Regions from separate parts of the Paenibacillus sp. FSL R5-0636 genome, predicted to be linked through region 1. Evidence: predicted binding sites of a transcription regulator. Region 1 holds the regulator's gene; each other region holds the start of a gene.
The links. The regulator Rex, encoded in region 1, represses fermentation and respiration genes when NADH is low (regulators of the CRP and FNR family bind a similar motif). The targets are predictions, from matches to a motif close to TTGTGAAATATTTCACAA.

Region 1 (3,197 bases):
GTAAGATTCTTTATGGGGCTGAATGACGATAATGTAGTATATTGGCTGGAGGCAAATGGAAATTACCGCAGCAAATCACTGCAGATGTATGCCGTCCCTGTGGATGTTAGCAGCCAGCTTAAAGAGTTGTTCTTCGATAAGAAAAAAAGCATCGTGCTTACCTCGGCGACGCTGTCTGTAGATAAATCTTTTCAGTTTATGATTGATAATCTCGGACTTAACGAAGCTGCGGAAGAGGGACGTCTAATGACCTCACTCCTTCCTTCTCCCTTTAAGTATCGCGAGCAGGCGCTTCTAGTTATACCGCGTGATTTTCCTAGTGTGAAGGGCAGTGTGGGCGATGCTCGATTTGTCGATACACTCGTACAGTCGTTAGCAGAAGCTGCCAAAACAACACGTGGGCGGATGCTGGTTCTGTTTACTTCTTATAAAATGCTGCGTCAGGTATATGATCCGCTTAAAGAGGCTTTGGCCTCACAAGAGATTACGGTGCTTGGTCAAGGCGTGGAAGGTGGCAGCCGGAGCAAGCTGATCCGCCGCTTTCAGGACAGTGCAGCATCCGTTCTGCTGGGGACGAGCAGCTTCTGGGAAGGTGTAGATATTCCAGGTGAAGCACTGACTTGCCTGGCCATCGTGAGACTTCCGTTTCAACCGCCGAATCACCCGTTGGCGGAAGCGAAGTCGGAGTTATTGCAGGCTCAGAAGAAGAATCCGTTCATGAAATTGTCTGTTCCTCAAGCGGTTATTCGCTTTAAGCAGGGATTCGGAAGACTGGTTCGCACGGCGCAGGATCGCGGAATAGTTATTGTTTATGATACAAGGGTTATTGAATCTCATTACGGGAAGTATTTCCTTTATTCATTGCCTGGTCCCAAAATGGAGCATATGCTGACTGATCAAATGGTCCCCCGCATAGCGGAATGGCTAGAGGATGGCGGCGCTTCTTAAAATGCTCGTCTTCAGTTTAGCTCCTCCTTATCCTTAAGGGCGGTAAGTTACAGTACCGCCCTTAATAAGGAGAGGTATACGTTTGAATATGGATTTTCACAAGAACATTACTATTTTTAGGAGGAAAAATATGAAATCGGATAAAATATCAGAAGCCGTTGTTCGCAGACTACCTGTGTATTTGCGTTTTTTGAATGATCTCCAGAATCGCGAAATATTAACAGTTTCCTCTCAGGAACTTGGACAAAAGCTTGATCTTAATCCCGCACAGATTCGTAAGGATTTAGCGTATTTTGGTGACTTCGGCAGAAAAGGTATTGGCTATGATGTAACGTATCTTATTGAGAAAATCCGTCATATCCTGAAGCTGGATCAACAGCTTAATGTAGCTTTAGTTGGAGCAGGTAATCTCGGACATGCCTTGTCTAATTACAATGCATATCTCAAAGATACTATGAAAATCACCGCTATATTTGATTCGTACGCTCCTAAGGTTGGACGTAAGATCAACTCCCTTACTGTGCAACCAATGGATGAACTAGGCAGCACGATTCGTGAGCAAGGTATTCGCATTGCCATTATTACCGTACCTGATTCAGAAGCTCAAAATGTAGCAGATATTCTCATTTCTTCTGGGATTGAAGCAATTTTGAACTTTGCCCCTGTGATTCTGAAGACACCACCGAATATCCGGGTGCATGCAGCTGATTTTACAACTGATCTGCAAAGTCTTGCGTATTACTTGCGGGATGGAAAGGAAGAAAGCGAACATGAACAACAATAAAACGATAATTAAGGGCGGGTATTTTCTGACTCCGGGAACGGATGAGCCGGTTCTGAGTGGATATATGACTATTGAAGATGATTTAATCACTTACATAGGAAAAGAAGAGCCTCAGATGGAAGCTGGAGTGCAAGTGGTTGATGGCAGCCGTCTGCTGTTCATGCCTGGACTTGTAAACACACATGGTCATGCGGCGATGTCTTTGCTGCGTGGATATGGAGATGATTTAGCGCTACAAGTGTGGCTTCAGGAGAAGATGTGGCCGATGGAGGAAAAGTTCACCGGTGATGATGTATACTGGGGAACCTCCTTATCTGTATTGGAAATGCTGAAGGGTGGAACTACGACCTTCCTCGATATGTATGATCATATGGACCGAGTAGCTGAGGTAGCTGAGTTATCAGGTATCCGTTCCGTATTGATGCGTGGTGTGATCGGGTTATGTCCAGAGGATGTACAGAATCACAAGCTTGCGGAAGCGATTTCTTTTGCCCGTAACTGGCATGGAAAGGCTGACGGTAGAATTACTACTATGATCTCGCCGCACGCCCCTTATACTTGCCCTCCGGACTTCCTGGTTAAGTTCGTGCAGGCAGCGCATGATCTGGATTTACCGATGCATACGCATATGTCCGAAACGAAACGTGAAGTGGAACAAAATGTGGCGGATTACGGGTTGCGTCCTGTAGCTCACTTAGAGAAGCTTGGAATGTTCACACGTCCCTCGATAGTTGCACATGGTGTTCATTTAAATGATGAAGAGATTGAGATCTTGGCTCGCCATAATGTGGGTGTCTCTCATAATCCGGGCAGTAATTTGAAGCTGGCTAGCGGAGTGGCTCGGGTTACTGATCTTCTAAAAGCTGGTGTGAAGGTGTCTCTTGGCACGGATGGCGCGGCAAGCAACAATAACTTGGATATGTTTGAAGAGATGCGGCTTGCAGCTCTCATTCATAAGGGTGTCAGCGGTGATCCAACGGCTGTTCCAGCTCCAGAAGCTCTACGTATGGCTACAGAATATGGCGCCCAGTCCATCTTTTTAAATAATGTAGGTAGACTTGCTGTTGGGATGAAAGCTGATTTCATTGCAATTGATATAGATCAGCCGCATTTGCTGCCACACACAGATCTGTTGTCTCATGCAGTTTACTCTGCTAGCGCTAAGGATGTTGAGCATGTGTGGGTGAATGGTAAACAGGTCATCAAGCATGGACAATGCTTAACCCTGGATGAGGAAGCTATCCGGCGTAAAGCGCAAGAAGCCTTCGAAGGTTTATTGAAGCGTTAAGTCTGGAGAATAACGAATAAATAATAGGCTGCGACTTTTTGCTTTTAGCAAAAGTTGCGGCCTTTTGTACATTTTAAGGCTGGGAAAGCTAGAAAATTATGAAATTTTGGATAAACACGCGGGTGTGTTATATAATCAAAAAAGATATATTACTAGAAAGGGAGCTGTACCTTGAAG
Region 2 (3,197 bases), 1.1 Mb from region 1:
CTTCTGCCGGATTATTGTTGAACAAGCGTCTTAGCACGATTACACACATACTGCCGAGTACGATGTACAAGAGCAATAAGGCGAAGAATATAATTCTTACATTCGGTGAAGACGTGGCAGCCTCCTCAACACGCATATATCCACGGATAATCCACGGCTGTCTCCCGACTTCTGCATAAAACCAACCCAGCTCAACAGCCAGAAAAGCGAGGGGGGCGCTCAGTGCGATGATGCGAAGCATCCACTTGTTAAGCTCATTACGCTTTTTCCAGAACACAAACAGAAAATATAGGAACGAAATCGCGAGCAGAGTAAATCCGATTCCGACCATTAAATCAAACAGATAATGAACGAGAAGTGGTGGCCATTCTTCCTTGGGGAATTCCTCGAGCCCCGTCACCTCTGCATTAAAGTCTCCAAAGGCCAGGAAGCTGAGCAGCTTCGGAAGATGAAGAGCCCCTAGAACTTCATGCTCTGCATTCAGCCATCCCAATAGAACCAAATCCACCCTGCTACTCGTCTCAAAATGCCACTCTGCCGCTGCAAGCTTCTCTGGTTGATGCTCGGCCAAAAACTTGGCGGACACATCACCGGCTAACGTGTTCAGCAAACCGAATAGTAAAACGACCGCCATCATGAGATTTAAAGATTTTTTGTGGTATGCGGACACACCTTTTCTCAGCATCGCGAAGGCTGCAATCCCGGCTAACAAGGCAGCTCCTGTTAAATAGGCCGAGCTTAATACATGGAACACTTTGGAGAACGTCGCCGTATTCAGCATCGCTTGCACCGGGTTAATCGCTGTGAATTGGCCTGCTTCCATGACAAAGCCTTCAGGCTGGTTCATGAATCCGTTCACCGTCGTAATAAAAACGGCAGACATGCCTGCCCCGGCGACAATCGGTATCGTCAGCAGCCAATGGGTATATGGATTTTTGAACCGATCCCACGTATACAAATAAATGCCCAGGAAGATAGCCTCGAAAAAGAACGCGAACACCTCCATGAATAACGGAAGTGCAATGACATTCCCAGCCAGTTTCATAAAATTCGGCCATACCAGGGCCAGCTGTAGTGAAATCGCTGTACCGGTCACAACACCAACCGCCACAGAAATGACAAATCCTCGAGACCACCTCTTTGCCATAAGTGTATAATGGGGGTCTTTCTTCCGGATCCCGATGAACTCTGCTATAGCGATCATTAGCGGTATACCGACGCCAATCGTCGCAAAAATAACGTGGAACCCGAGAGTCAAGCCTGTCACTAGCCTGCTCCATAGCACCGTATCAATTGCCATTCTTTACTGCTCCCTTCAAAACTCTGTTCATTTTTCGTCTTAAGTTGATACTTATGATTAGGCCCGCTAACTGTAGGCTGCATTCAATATCAGGTTTAGCAAGGCTCAGCGACATCGTTTCCTGTTCGTTTTAGTATGACATTCCTCGTTCTTTGCTATGTAAAAAGAGAAATATTTCACAAAGCAAGAGTTGGCGAACCTGATTTACCTGTTACTGAGCAGTCAAATTAATAACGTGGCCTAATAATTAAAGCTATCTTATCTTAAATTTTAAGTATTTCAATCATCGACATCTCTTAATCCCTAAACGTTCAAGAAAGGGACAAATCTTTCTAACAACTCAGTGAATAACACAAAAAGCACCCGAAGGAGCTATTGATTGATTAGCGTATATGTGATGTCACAAGTTTCCTCCTACTTCGATGCTAACAAAAAAACGAAATTTTCTCATTTTAAGCCGTAATATACCCCCTTTTTGCAACAAAAAAACACTGACTTAAATCATCAGTGTTTTTGAATTCAAGCTAATTTCATCTTCGTCATGACAAATCTTGAACTGCCACCATCATTTAGTACGACCGTAGAAAAAAGAATACCCATCTGACTTCCCGAGTTTAGTCGTCTCCGTTCCGTCCACTAGCTTGACCGCTTTCAGCAACGATACAATTTGCGTATGCATTAGCTTTGCATCAAATTTGTCCATCTCTCTGTTGTCACTATCCACGAGCAGATAGTCGGGCATTGGAATGAATCCAATCACCGGTATCCCTGCTTCAAATAAGGGCTGACTCTCTCCAAACTCAAACTTGTTATGTCCACGCAATAATACAGTACGTGTGTTATCTGTCTTTTCAATAGCCTTCAGCCAAATGGCTGCCATCATTTCATTGCCTGCATACGTATATTCTGTACTTATTTGTCCAGTTGGACCATAATGACCCGTATCATCGTCCTTCCACTCCATGCTGCCTAAATGCTCAACCGTAATTCCAGCTACAGCTTTTAAATGACCATTCTTGCCATCCCACAGCTCTCGATGCCCCTCCATCCAGGTGGAAGTTGCCTGAGAGGACCCTTTGAACTCCGGTAATCTAAAATGTCCTGTCACAAAAGCGAAAATCATCGTACGTTCCGGCTGCTCCTGCTGTAAGTAACGAATCATAGACAGCATGCCCACAGCGCCATTCTCCTCCACTACATTTATCCCATCCGTATGGGTATTTACGATAATCGCTTCGTCTTTATTCTTACCGTCAATTTTCACATAAAAGGATTCTGTTGGGGCATCTTTTTGAATTTCCGCTTCTAAAATAACCGTACCTTCTTTATGCTCCTGAGCTGCGCTGATCACCTTTTTCCCTTCCGTTTCATTAACCCAGATTGCAGGGATTCCTGCATAATCGGTGGTAAAAGGCACATATTGCTCTTCAACCTTATCGTCAGATACCCCTTTCCAGACTAAAACAACAGCTTTTACGCCCATTTCCGTCGCTTGCTCCAATTTAGCTTCTTTTAAAGCTGTAGTGAGGACCAGATCGCCTTCATTTGGGGCAATTTGGTTGTCCATTGGAGATGAAGCCCGCATATTCATAACGATCCCACTTGGAAAATTTCTAAAATTCTCAATTTCAATGACAGCAATTTTTCCACTGGCCTGGCCATATTCACCACGCTTCGTATACACCAGCTCCCCTGTCACACCTTTTTCGTCAGTTTCCCCGGAATAGGGAAAAGCTGAAGAGACATGAATTGCCTGCTGATCAATCATTAAAGCACTGTTCTTTTCTTCCCATCGGTCAAAAGTATAGCGATCACGATATACTTGCAGCCCCATATCCGTTACCTGCTGCTCCAGCCAAGCAATAAACTGATTGTGACCCTCAGAGCCGGTTGTACG
Region 3 (3,197 bases), 3.2 Mb from region 1:
TCCCCAGCCCACTGGTTTAGAGACGGCTACTCCTCGTTCGGATAGAACATCCAATAAACGATATTGAAACTGGACATCCGGTCTGGATTCCTTATTCCATGTTTTGAGTACATAGCTCTCTTGATCAGAATTAATCCTTAAGACCTCAGCTTCAAATCCTTGATCCATTGTATGCGCAGTTAAGCTGTCTTCCTGATTTAATAAGTCGTTTATGATTTCGTTGTGCTCTAGCCAATTTATGATAGATATAGGAGTTTTCAAAAATGGGTCTTCCTTTCGGAGTCAGCTACAACAGATTTACGCAACCCAAAATTACAAATAACATAAAATAGATTGTTCTATCCAGTACATAAATACAGTATCCGGGCTTTCCTTTTCAAACTTTTTCATTTTTAAATACATATCCATTCCATCAGAAACATCATGCCATAAATCCGTAAATACAAAATCATATTTTTCCTTAGACATATGTTGTTCTGCATATTCGAAAGCATCTGCTTGGATAAGCCTGATCTTGTGAGCATTACTGAATTGTGGCAGTACATATTTATTAAATAGATCAATGACATCTTGATTTTTTTCAACAACTGTAATGCTTTCAACATTATCTTTTTCAGAAACCATATAAGCATAATAGCCAAGCCCAAGTCCAAACGTAAGAACATTCCCACACGCTTTATCAACAGCATCTTTCATTGTTTCTATTTCATTTGGCGTGATCGTCATCCAGATTCTATCATTCTCCAATACGGCCGGGAACATGAATTCAGTTTGAAAAAAGCCAACCTGAGGAATTTGTCTTCCCTCTTCTGTCCGGATGATATCATTGCAAACAAAACCTTCAAAAGGTTTATATTTTTCATATTTTAATTCACTATTATTAATCTTTATAGTTGGTATCTTGATATTTTTATAATATGGATTGTCATAATATTCATTTGCATCAAGCTTATGAAGCATATTGCTAAAATATTGGTTGAACAATTCCTTATCATCAACATTATCAACCGTATCCATCCCAAAAGCAGCAGCCAGCATTAAACCAAAAGCGTATTCATAAGATACACCACAGTTTACGATTTCTTCAATTTCTTCTTTGTTAATAAAGTCGGGGGTATTATTCAAATAGCGGCTTAGTAAAGCAAATACTTTATAGTTATCTTCTTTTACTTTTTCTTTTATTACATTATTAAATTCCATATTCTCACCTATTAATTAGAATTTGTTTCTATGTCTCATGTTAGTCTTTCCGGATTGACTAGTAGGCAATACTCTCATTTTACCATTTAAAAATCCAGAAGAACAAAAACCGCTTTACTAATCCGTGACAGTTACCACTTCTACAGTGAGAAAATCTTACGTCAGAATCTTCTAATTGCAAGGTTTATGATCCATTTTTCGCCTAATCTGCTCAATATTTCGTTACCCTATGTTAGAATAGACGACTTGTATAATTTGTGAAAACTTTCACTAATAGTCATGATTGATGGTATACTTAATAAGAAGATGAACTAAAGAGAATAACGATGGAAACTGTGGACGTAACCGTAGAAGATTTGAAGTTAGGAGAATAACAGCGACGCGCGCGCTTCTCCACTTCCAACTCCCTCTGATACTTCCTTTCTTTTTTGTCGGGTTCTTTTGGTACATCTTAATAGAGAAATATAAAAGTGGAGGGTTAACAATGAAAAAGAAAGCAGCTGGTGCTCTGAGTCTCGTCCTCTCTGTCATGCTCGTTACCGCAGGTTGCGGTAATGGAAACGACAAGGTGAACGAGAGCAAGAGTAATAACAACGAGAAAAAAGAAGTTGAAGCCGTCTCCGGGGCATCTGAAGCAAGCTACACACCATTCGATCAATTAAAAGATAAATATGATATCATCATTGTCGGTGCGGGTGGTGCGGGAATGTCCGCAGCGCTTGAGGCCAAAGAGAAAGGCATGAACCCTGTTATTTTGGAAAAAATGCCGGTTGCCGGCGGGAACACAACCAAATCCTCTTCAGGAATGAACGCTTCTGAAACGAAATTCCAAAAAGAACAAAACATTGAAGACAGCAATGATTTATTTTATGAAGAGTCATTAAAAGGTGGCCATGACACTAACGACAAAGAAATGCTTCGTTTCTTCGTTGATAATTCCGCGAGTGCGATCGATTGGCTGGATTCCATCGGAATCCACTTGAACAATATCACCATTACAGGCGGCATGAACGAAAAACGTACACACCGTCCTGAAGATGGCTCTGCTGTGGGTCAATACCTTGTCAAAGGTTTAGTGAAAAACGTACAAGAGAAAGAAATCCCACTTTTCGTGAATGCTGATGTCAAAGAAATCACTGAAAAAGATGGCAAAGTAAATGGCGTCAAAGTCCTCTTTAACCAAACAGAGGAAAAAACAATTACGGCAGATGCTGTCGTTGTAACCACTGGCGGGTTCGGTGCCAATATGGATTTGATCTCCGAAGTAAGACCTGACTTGGAAGGCTACGTTACTACTAACCAAATCGGCAGTACCGGAGACGGCATCAAGATGATTGAGAAACTCGGCGGCACAACCGTCGATATGGATCAAATCCAAGTTCACCCAACTGTGCAGCAAGAAAAATCCTACCTCATCGGCGAAGCTGTTCGTGGGGAAGGCGCTATCCTTGTTTCCAGTGAAGGCACACGGTTCACCAACGAATTGGATACCCGTGATAAAGTAACAGCTTCCATCAATACACTGCCTGAAAAAGCAGCTACGCTGGTCTTTGATTCCGGTGTTAAATCCCGTGTGAAGGCTATTGAACAATATGACAAAATGGGTTTCGTGATTCAGGCGGATTCCATCGAAGCTTTGGCCAAAGAAATCGGTGTTCCAGAGGATAAGCTGGCAACAACGCTTGATACTTGGAACAGCGCCGTTAAGAATAAAAAGGATGCCGAATTTGGCAGAACTACAGGAATGGACAATGACCTGTCCACTGGTCCTTTCTACGCTATTAAAATTGCTCCTGGGATTCACTACACCATGGGTGGCGTGAAGATCAATACGAACACAGAAGTTCTGAATAAAGATGGTGAAGCTATTCCTGGTCTGTTTGCGGCAGGTGAAGTTACAGGCGGCTTACACGGACAAAACCGGATTGGCGGCAACTCTGTTGCAGAAATCATTATTTTCGGCCGTCAAGCTGGGATCAAATCTGCTGAATTCATAA
Region 4 (3,197 bases), 2.6 Mb from region 1:
TCATTCCAACAATTAAAAATGTTTATAGATGAAAACAATTATGTGCTAAAAACGCTTGTTCATAGAGAAATTTATCTGTCGGATGCTAGAAAAGTAGAACACGATAAGTTGAAAACCATTTTAAGATATAGAATTAATAAAAAATAGCAGGTCGGCTTCGATTCCTTTACGGTTATAGGAAATGAATGCGGTTACCATCTTGTGATATAATAGATGAAATCGATCGATAGTTTGAGAAAATTGGATTAGGAGTGTTGCCTGGATGAGAAGATACAACATTTGGCGCCCGTTGATGTTAATTATTGTTGCTGTACTTACAAAAAGCTTGGTCACTAACCTGTGTATTTTGTTTGGTATGCAGGCTGAATCAGCAAGTAGTATGGGGACGCTGGGCATGGTCATTGCCGGTTTAGTGATGTACAATCGCATGACAAATCGCCGACGTAAATAAGCTGGCCGGATAGATTATAAACGTCTGGTTATTATGTTATAGTAAAGATTGAAATAAAACTTGTATCGACCTGAAAAGGAGTACTTCATGACACAGTTTGTCTACAAACAAATTATTGATGACTTAAAAATGAAAATTTTTGCTGGGCAGTTCCCCGATATGAAATTACCGGATGAACGAACGCTTAGTGAAACTTATCAAGTGAGTCGTAGTTCTATTAAAAGTGCTCTGACTAAAATGGCAAATGCCGGAATTATTTTTAAAAAGCGTGGCTCAGGGACATTTATAAATCCTTTATACATAAAAAATGAATCTATTTTTAACTACGAAGGCTCTAATTTAGGTGTCACCGACAATTTTCAAATGAATGGGAAGAAGCCAAAGATTAAAGTTCTGAAATTCGAGGTCATTCCACCAACGGAAGAACTGCAACGGGATCTGTTTTTAGGACCACATGATTTTGTATACAAAATCGTTCGCTTGCGTCTTTTTGATGATGAACCCTTTATGATTGAAACAGGTTATATCCCAATCAAAATCGTGCAGAACTTAAATCAGACTATTATTGAAGGATCTATCTTTAATTATTTGGAGGATTCACGGAACCTGGCGGTAACCAAATCCTTTTTATCGATATCCGCAGAACCCTCTGAGGCTACGGATCAAGAGCTGCTGCATTTGCAGGCGAATGAGCCAGTAAGCATTATGGAAGGGATTTTCTTTTTAGATAATGGCACACCCTTTGAATTCTCCCATATGCGTTTCCACTATAAATACTTAAAATTTAATACCTTTGTGTCTGTTCATTAAAAGTAAGACTGGGGAATTTTTCTCGGTCTTATTTTTTTTATTTTGCGCAAAATAGATGAAGGAAAAGCAGCAAATATCTCCCGCAAACTTCAGCCCATATTTTTACATATATATTAATATTGACGTATTTTTACAGACAATTGACACCGTTTTTCATACTATGTTCATATTTTCACAAAATTGGACCGTATCATTTGTTGAAAAGGTTGAATTAATTTTTGGCGGCGGTATGATGTACTTGTGGAAGAAATTACGGCAATGTAGACACAGAAAAAATTTTGGGGAGTGGAAGAAATGGTATTATCCATGGATGTTGATTACTCATCAAAAACTTATTTAGAGAAGCTTGATGCATACTGGCGCGCAACTAACTACATCTCTGTAGGTCAACTGTATTTGAAAGATAATCCGTTGTTAAGAGAACCGCTGAAAGAAGCAGACGTAAAGATTAAGCCAATTGGACACTGGGGAACTATTCCCGGTCAGAACTTTATTTATGCCCATTTGAATCGGGTCATTACTAAATATGATTTGAATATGTTCTATATCGAGGGTCCTGGTCATGGCGGTCAGGTCATGGTTTCGAACTCCTATCTCGATGGTAGCTATACTGAAATTTATCCGGAAATTACACAAGATATCCCAGGTCTGAAGAAATTGTTCAAACAATTCTCTTTCCCAGGTGGAGTTGCTTCCCATGCTGCCCCTGAAACACCTGGATCGATCCACGAAGGTGGCGAATTAGGTTATTCTCTATCCCACGGTGTAGGTGCTATTCTGGATAATCCAGATTTGATCTCCGCTGTTGTTATTGGTGATGGAGAGGCTGAAACTGGCCCATTAGCGGCTTCATGGTTCTCCAACCGGTTCATCAATCCAGTTACTGATGGTGCAGTTCTGCCGATCTTGCACTTAAATGGTTTCAAAATCAGTAACCCAACGATTCTGTCTCGTCAATCCAAAGAAGAAATTACTGCATACTTTAAAGGTATGGGTTGGGAACCGTTCTTCGTTGAAGGCGAAAATCCTGATCTAATGCATCCAGAAATGGCTAAGGTGCTTGATACCATCGTAGAAAGAATTGAAGCGATTCAAAAGAATGCACGTGACAACAATGACCTTACGCGTCCGGTTTGGCCAATGTTGGTCTTCCGTTCTCCTAAGGGCTGGACGGGTCCAAAGCAATGGGATGGTGTTCCGAATGAGAACTCGTTCCGTGCCCATCAGGTGCCGATTCCAGTGGATCAAAAGAATATGAAGCACGCTCCAGCGTTATTGGAGTGGATGAACAGCTATAAACCAGAAGAATTATTTGATGAGAATGGTCGTCTGAATGTTGAACTTGCTGAGATCCTGCCAACTGGCGACAGACGTATGGGAATGAACCCAGTTACTAATGCTGGCAACCAAATTAAAGATCTAAACTTACCGAATTTCCGTAAGTTCGCACTTGATAATTCCAAACCAGGTGAAGTAATAGCACAAGATATGGCCGTTCTGGGTAAATACATGAAAGATGTTATCTCTCTGAACGAAGAGAACCGCAATTTCAGAATTTTCGGACCGGATGAAACAATGTCCAACCGTCTGGGACCTGTCTTTGAAGTGACGAAACGTCAATGGTTGGATCAAGTGATTGAGCCGAATGATGAATTCCTAGCTTCTTATGGCCGTGTTATCGATTCCCAATTGTCTGAACATCAGGCAGAAGGTTTGCTTGAAGGTTACGTATTGACAGGTCGCCATGGTTTCTTTGCAAGCTATGAAGCTTTCTTGCGTGTCGTGGATTCGATGATTACTCAGCATTTCAAATGGCTGCGTAAAGCAACAGATCAAAGCTGGCGTGCGGATATTCCATCATTGAATGTGGTAGCAACTTCAACTGTATTCCAACAAGACCACAATGGTTACACTCACCAAGATCCAGGTTTGCTAG

Region 2: a site for Rex is predicted at 1,465-1,482, ahead of MKX34_RS16400 (cytochrome ubiquinol oxidase subunit I). Genes of this name have one in related genera too.
Region 3: a site for Rex is predicted at 1,456-1,473, ahead of MKX34_RS03710 (flavocytochrome c). Genes of this name have one in related genera too.
Region 4: a site for Rex is predicted at 1,422-1,439, ahead of MKX34_RS01115 (phosphoketolase family protein). Genes of this name have one in related genera too.

The regions. Positions count from the first base shown of each region.
Region 1 is NZ_CP150232.1:4,719,843-4,723,039, reverse strand. It holds gene dinG (ATP-dependent DNA helicase DinG) at 1-948, shown strand, start outside; gene MKX34_RS21495 (redox-sensing transcriptional repressor Rex) at 1,079-1,732, shown strand; gene MKX34_RS21490 (amidohydrolase) at 1,719-3,020, shown strand; gene MKX34_RS21485 (DUF5590 domain-containing protein) at 3,192-3,197, shown strand, end outside.
Region 2 is NZ_CP150232.1:3,624,541-3,627,737, reverse strand. It holds gene MKX34_RS16400 (cytochrome ubiquinol oxidase subunit I) at 1-1,300, opposite strand, end outside; gene MKX34_RS16395 (hypothetical protein) at 1,866-3,197, opposite strand, start outside.
Region 3 is NZ_CP150232.1:847,220-850,416, reverse strand. It holds gene MKX34_RS03720 (aminoglycoside phosphotransferase family protein) at 1-261, opposite strand, end outside; gene MKX34_RS03715 (hypothetical protein) at 313-1,200, opposite strand; gene MKX34_RS03710 (flavocytochrome c) at 1,685-3,197, shown strand, end outside.
Region 4 is NZ_CP150232.1:229,079-232,275, forward strand. It holds gene MKX34_RS01100 (GyrI-like domain-containing protein) at 1-147, shown strand, start outside; gene MKX34_RS01105 (hypothetical protein) at 263-451, shown strand; gene MKX34_RS01110 (GntR family transcriptional regulator) at 539-1,261, shown strand; gene MKX34_RS01115 (phosphoketolase family protein) at 1,556-3,197, shown strand, end outside.